Regions from separate parts of the Paenarthrobacter sp. TE4293 genome, predicted to be linked through region 1. Evidence: riboswitches for the same ligand, from Rfam matches in the RefSeq annotation. Region 1 holds a riboswitch; each other region holds the start of a gene.
What was found. Region 1 has a riboswitch for thiamine pyrophosphate ahead of thiO (glycine oxidase ThiO). Riboswitches for the same ligand answer to the same signal wherever they lie in the genome.
Positions count from the first base shown of each region.

Region 2: linked by a shared signal. The riboswitch ahead of thiC (phosphomethylpyrimidine synthase ThiC) and the one ahead of thiO (glycine oxidase ThiO) in region 1 are both predicted to bind thiamine pyrophosphate.
Region 3: linked by a shared signal. The riboswitch ahead of thiD (bifunctional hydroxymethylpyrimidine kinase/phosphomethylpyrimidine kinase) and the one ahead of thiO (glycine oxidase ThiO) in region 1 are both predicted to bind thiamine pyrophosphate.

Region 1 is NZ_JBNJRY010000004.1:374,177-376,375, forward strand. Features, by position in the region: gene thiO (glycine oxidase ThiO) at 1-1,101, opposite strand, end outside; TPP riboswitch at 1,097-1,215, opposite strand; gene thiE (thiamine phosphate synthase) at 1,243-1,926, shown strand; gene QF015_RS10565 (ferritin-like fold-containing protein) at 1,956-2,199, opposite strand, start outside.
Region 2 is NZ_JBNJRY010000004.1:19,001-21,199, reverse strand. Features, by position in the region: gene thiC (phosphomethylpyrimidine synthase ThiC) at 1-1,214, opposite strand, end outside; TPP riboswitch at 1,209-1,316, opposite strand; gene QF015_RS08990 (amidohydrolase family protein) at 1,401-2,199, shown strand, end outside.
Region 3 is NZ_JBNJRY010000001.1:61,794-63,992, forward strand. Features, by position in the region: gene QF015_RS00325 (Rne/Rng family ribonuclease) at 1-847, shown strand, start outside; TPP riboswitch at 975-1,073, shown strand; gene thiD (bifunctional hydroxymethylpyrimidine kinase/phosphomethylpyrimidine kinase) at 1,064-2,199, shown strand, end outside.

The DNA of each region.
Region 1 (2,199 bases):
GCGGAAGAATCCTGTGGCAATCACCAAACCTTCCACTTCCCCGGTGGAACCGGCAACGCGTCCAAGCAACGGGGCGTTGTCCGGGGTCCCGGGGCGGGCGCGGGCCGTTGCTTCGAGGAGTTCGAGTTCCGATACCGCGGGGACCAGCACCTGGGCGTCGCGCAGCAACTGGTACACGCCCCCGGCTGAGACGGCGTTGGAGGATGCGGACAGTCCGTCCTCGCGTTGGGTGGCCCCGATGACCACCGTGCCGTCATCGCGGGGGACGATGTAGACGGGTACTCCGCGGACCATCCCGCGGATGGTGGAGGTGACCAATGGGCGGAGGTCCCCGGGTACCCGCAGGCGGAGGATGTCGCCGTACACCGGCCTGACGGGAAGGCTGAGGCCGTCCGGCAGCCCGGACAGTCCCGAGGCACCCAGGCCGTTGGCCACCACTGTTTCCCTGGCGTGGACGACGCCACCGGAATCGAGCACTACTCCTGAAACGCGGGCATCGTTCCACAACAGGCCCAGCGCCGCGGACCGCACGGAGAACCCATCATCGGCCCCCGGAACCCAGGTGGAGCCGCCGGGCGAATGGGTTGCCAACCCTGCCAGGAGGCGTGAAGCCAACCTCCGGGGATCCACCTGGTGGTCGGCTGGAATGTCGAAAGCGCACGAGATGTGCGGGCTGAGGCGCGGTTCGCGTTCCCGGGCAGCCCGCAGGGCCAGCGGTTCAACCGCCAGGCCCGCAGCCAGCTGCACTGCACGGAGGTCTGCCAGCGCCCTGCGGTCCGCGGCGTCGGCACCAACGGCGAGTGTCGGCGTCGTACGGTAACCGGCGTCCCCGCCGCCGTGGGCCAGGCTCCCAACAAAGGACGGCCACAAGCGGGATGACTCAAGCATCAGTTCCAGGAGGTCCTCCTCCTGGTAATGCAGTTCGCTCACGGGGGCAAGCATTCCTGCTGCAGCGAACGTGGCGCCGGTTGCCGGTGCGGGATCGATCACCACCACCGACCGGCCCAGCCGACGTGCTTCGTGGGCGATGCCCAGGCCGATGACGCCACCGCCAATGACGGCCACGTCGGCCTGGAGCGGGGTTTGGCGGGGATCTGCCATAGCGCGTTTCCTTCCCTACGCCGGTACTAGCCGGATCAGGTCAAGCGGTCGGCTCTTAAGCCCTCTCAGCCGGACAGTCATATGACGAACGTCGCGGCTCCCGCAGTACGTGCCCAGTTTAGAGGAACTACTCTGGGTTCCATGACCCAGACTGATGCCCTCGCCACCGCCCGCTTGTATCTGTGCACCGATGCGCGGAAACGGCAAGGCGATTTTGAAGACTTTGTGGACGCCGCGTTCGAGGGCGGTGTGGACATCATCCAGCTGCGCGACAAGACCTTGGAAGCAGCCGAAGAATTGGACCTGCTTGCCGTCCTCCATGGCGCTGCGCAACGCCATGGACGGCTCTGGGCGGTCAACGACCGCGCCGATATTGCCAGTGTTTCCGGGGCTCCGGTGTTCCACATCGGACAAAAGGACCTGCCCTTGGGAGTAGCCCGGACACTGCTTCCCGAACCCACCCGGATCGGTCTTTCGACCCACACTCCTGAGCAGGTGAACGCGGCCATCGCAGCCTCACCGGGCCAAGGAGGGTTGGACTATTTCTGTGTAGGACCCGTCTGGGCGACACCCACCAAACCCGGCCGCCAGGCCGTCGGACTTGATCTGGTCACATACGCCGCAGAAGCCACGAAGCGTGCGGATGAAACCACCGGTGGCGCCGTCCACATCCCCTGGTTTGCCATCGGCGGGATCGACCTCAGCAACGTGGAGCACGTGGTTGCCGCCGGAGCCAGCCGCATCGTCGTTGTCCGGGCCATCACCGAAGCGACGGATCCGACGGCGGCAGCGAAGTCGCTGCTGCAGGCGCTGGATGCCGCGTAGCAACAAGCGCTCTTCAACGTCGGAGGCCGTCACGCCGTCAGGCCGAGGCCCGTCATTCGGCGGGCATGCCGTTCGGCCAGCTCGCCCGTCAGTCTTTTGACGGCGGCGCGGGCGTCCCCGCCGCTTTTCAAGATCGGCCCCAGGTGGGGGTGCTCCATGCCGACACGCTGCGCCTGCGTCAGGGCTTCACCCACCAGCCGGCGTCCCCACAGCGCCAGGCGCGAGGCCAAGCGCGGGTCATCTGCGAGCGCGCGCCGCAACAGGACGCGAAGG
Region 2 (2,199 bases), 360 kb from region 1:
TGGAACGGCACATGGCCTGGTCCTTCCACCATCACCTGAACGTCGTATTCCCAGGCCCGCTGCGTCAGTTCGGCGAGCGTGTCCAGCTCGGCAAACTGGGCGGCGTCGTTGGCATCGGCCGTTGCGCCGGGGCGAAGACCATCACCGAGTGAGAAAGCGACGTCGTACCGGGCGAAGATTTCGCAAAGCTCATCAAAGTGCGTGTAGAGGAAGTTTTCCTGGTGGTGGGCAAGGCACCAGCCGGCCATGATCGACCCGCCGCGGGACACAATGCCCGTCACCCGGTTGGCTGTCAGCGGTACGTAGCGCAGCAGCACGCCGGCGTGGATGGTCATGTAGTCAACACCTTGTTCGCATTGTTCGATGACCGTGTCCCGGAAGATGTCCCACGTCAGTTTGTTGGCTTCGCCGTTGACCTTCTCCAAAGCCTGGTAAATGGGGACCGTGCCAATCGGAACGGGGGAGTTGCGGATGATCCACTCCCGCGTGGTGTGGATATCGTCGCCGGTGGACAGGTCCATGACCGTATCGGCGCCCCATTGAGTGGCCCACTGCAGTTTGTCCACTTCCTCCGCGATGGAGCTCGTGACGGCAGAGTTGCCGATGTTGGCGTTGATCTTGACCAGGAAGGCCTTGCCGATGATCATCGGCTCGGATTCGGGGTGGTTGATGTTGTTCGGGATGATGGCCCTGCCTGCTGCGACTTCGCTGCGGACCAACTCAACGTCGCAGTTCTCCCGCAAGGCGACGAACTGCATCTCCGGTGTCACCATGCCCCGCTTGGCGTAGTGCATTTGGGTGACGGTTTTACCTTCGACGGCGCGGCGGGGCACGGGGTGGGCGCCTCTCCACTCCGCCGATGCTTCCCCGCGACGAACCGCGGACTTACCGTCGTCGAGCAGGTTCCGCTCGCGGCCGGAGTAGGCCTCGGTGTCGGCGCGGGCTTCAATCCATGCTGCGCGGAATGGCTCCAGCCCCACCACGGGATCGCTGCCCGGGCCTGCCGTTCGGTACACCTGGAAGGGTTCATTGGCTTTGCCGTCGGGAGAAGGTTCCAAAGCGATCTCTGTGACGGGGACCCGGATCCCGCTGTCCGGGTCCTCGAGGTAGGCCAGCGAATGGGACTTCAGCGATTGCGTCACGGTTCCCGACGTGTTTTCGCCTGTAGCGGGCTGCTTTTGGGCAGGGCTGTGCTGTGTTGTGGTGGTGCTCAAGGATTACTCACTTCCTTCGCCGGCATTACCCGGACAGGTTCAACGGTCGCAGACTGCATCAGTCCGATCTCAGCCCCTGCAGGGGCCCCCGTGTGGTCATGACGAAGCTACCACAGCTCCCATGGGGCTCCCAGTCACATCGACGCGCGGGGCTCCACGGCGTGTGCTGCCGACTAGGCTTTTCCCATGCCGACCATCATCGAATTCACCGGGCCAGTGCTCGTGTCAGGGGACGAAGAGCGCCACGGAATGTGGTCCGTGGATGGCAAGCTGACATTCGTGCCACCCACGAAGGCACCCGATCGTGTCCTGGATGGGTGGGTCCTCCCGGGCTTTGTCGATGCGCACTGCCATATAGGCCTGGGGGAGGGCGGAGCCGTTGATCAGCAGACCACCTTGGCCCAGGCCCGTGCGGACCTCGACGCCGGGACGCTGCTGATCCGGGACGCAGGCTCACCCAGCGACACCCGTTGGGTGCAGCAGCGCACCGACTTGCCCCGCCTGATACGGGCAGGCCGCCACATTGCCAGGAGCCGGCGCTACCTCCGCGGTTTGGGCCACGAAATCGAACCCGAAGAACTCGTAGAGACCGTCCGGAAGGAAGCCCGCGATGGAGACGGTTGGGTAAAACTCGTCGGGGACTGGATCGATCGCGGGGCAGGGGACCTGGCTGCCTCGTTCCCGGCGAAAACCGTCAAGGACGCCATCTCTGCCGCCCACGATGAAGGAGCCCGGGTGACGGCGCATTGTTTTGCCGAAGACACCATCGACGACATGCTCGACGCCGGCATCGACTGCATCGAACACGCCACCGGCCTCCTTCCGCGGCACCTTCCCCGGCTGGTGGAGCAATCCGTGCCCATCGTTCCCACCTTGATCAATATCGCTACGTTCCCGGGTATTGCCTCGCAGGCGGCGCCGAAGTTCCCGGACTATGCCGAACACATGGTGCGGCTCTGGGAGCGGCGGCGCGAGCGCGTTGTGG
Region 3 (2,199 bases), on a different contig from region 1:
GCACCGCCGCGCCAACGTCGTGGCTGCCGAGCACCACCGCCCCCACCCCGAGGCGCAGCAACCCGCTGCCCGGACGGAGCGCAAGCGCCGCCGCGGCAAGGGCGGGGGACAGGCTGTGGCCGACGCTCCTGCGCCGGTCCACACGACGACGCCGGCCCCTGCTGCCTCTCCTGTAGCCAACGAACCGCAGGACCCGGCCAAGCAGGCCAAGGCCGAGGCAACCAGGGCGGCACTTGCCACCATTGCCGCTGCCGCCCACGCCGCCCATCTGCACGATGACGAAGTTCACCGCGCGGAAGAGCAGGCTCACGCAGCTGGGCAGCACCAGGCAGCAGCCGGGTCCGCAGCCCAGGTCGAGACAGAGGATGCGGCCAGTGAAGCCGTTCGTGAGGGCCGGTCGACGCCGGTGCTGCGTTTCGGTGGGGAAGAGGTTGCCCTGCCGGTCGGTGAACACCACGAGGAACCGCCTGCTGCCAAGCCGGCCATGAGCCTGGATCTCCTGGCTGAGGCGTTCTCCCACCTTGGCGCGGCCCCGGAAGCCAAGCCCGAAACGGTGGTCGCACCCAAGGCTGCTGCCGTGCAGGAAACTGCCGTCACGGCGAGGGCTGCCGATGAGGACCCCCAAGGGACTTCAGCGTCGCGGGCCCGCCGTGGTCGTCGCAACCGCAGTGCCAGCCGTGCCCAGGGCGCAGCCAACGAGACCAGCGTCGAGCACCACGAGGTGACCGCTTCGGCTGCCCGTGGGACGGCACACGAGGCCAAAGCCTCTGTGGAGCCTGCCAAGAAGGCGGCGGCCTCCCAGGAGCCCATCATCCTCGGGGTAGGCGTACCGGCCTCGGAGCTCTAGCTCCCAACGCACCTTCAAGGACCCTGCAGAACCAGCCTTTGGCCGGTACTGCAGGGTCCTTTTGCGGTCATATCAGGTCCTCAGTGTGGCGAGGTTCCCGGGTCCCGCAGCTTCCCGGCTACGCTTGAGGACTGACACGGGGTGCCGGGCATTGGGCCAGGCTGAGATCCAGACCCGTTGAACCTGTCCGGTTAGCACCGGCGAAGGGATGTCCCCATGACGTCATTGTCGTATTCTCCTGTGTACCCCTTGATGGCTTCCGGCCGGGAAACGCCCCGCGTACTGAGCATTGCAGGCTCAGACCCGTCCGGCGGGGCTGGAATCCAGGCTGATTTGAAGAGCATCGCCGCGCAGGGCGGTTATGGCATGGCTGCCATCACTGCCCTGACGGCGCAAAACACCCTGGGTGTCAGTGCCGTCCATGTTCCGCCGGTGGAGTTCCTGCGCCGGCAGTTGGATGCCATCAGCACCGATATCGCCATTGATGCCGTCAAGATCGGAATGCTCGGTGACGCAGCGGTCATCGACGAGGTCCGCAGCTGGCTCGAAGCGGTGCGTCCCGCCGTCGTGGTCCTTGACCCGGTGATGATCGCCACCAGTGGCGACCGGCTCCTGCAAGGGTCTGCCGAGGAGGCGCTCCGCTCTCTCCTGCCGTTGGCAGACCTCATCACCCCGAACCTGCCGGAGCTCGCCGTGCTCTTGGGGGAGCCCGAGGCCGCAGACTGGCCTTCAGCGTTGGATCAAGGCAAACGCCTGGCTGCTGAGTGCGGCACCACGGTGCTGGTGAAGGGCGGGCATCTGGCCGGCGCGGAATGCCCGGATGCTTTGGTGAACACCAGCGGGCTTTTGCGCCAGGACGTCATAGAGGTAGCTGGTCCCAGGGTCGAAACGAAGAACAGCCATGGCACGGGATGTTCCTTGTCCTCGGCCTTGGCCACCGTCCAAGCGCGCACCGGTGACTGGGAAGCTTCCTTGCGCATCGTAAAGCCGTGGTTGCTCAAGGCCCTGGTGCACTCCGGCAATCTCGACGTGGGCCAAGGAAACGGACCGGTCCATCACTTCCACCACCAAAGGGTCCTGAGGCCGGGGGATTTCGCTGCAGCCATGTGGAAAGCAGCCACTCCTGAGCTCGAAGCCATCTACAAGCTCAGCTTCATTGAAGGCCTGCAGTCAGGGAGCCTGCCGGAAGCGGCGTTCAGCTATTACCTTGCCCAGGACGCCATCTACCTCAACGGGTATTCCAGGGTCCTGGCCCGGGCAGGTGCCCTTGCCCCGACCGAAGAGGAACAGCTCTTTTGGGCCAAGGCTTCCCAGCAGTGCCTCGAGGTTGAATCGGAATTGCACAGGAACTG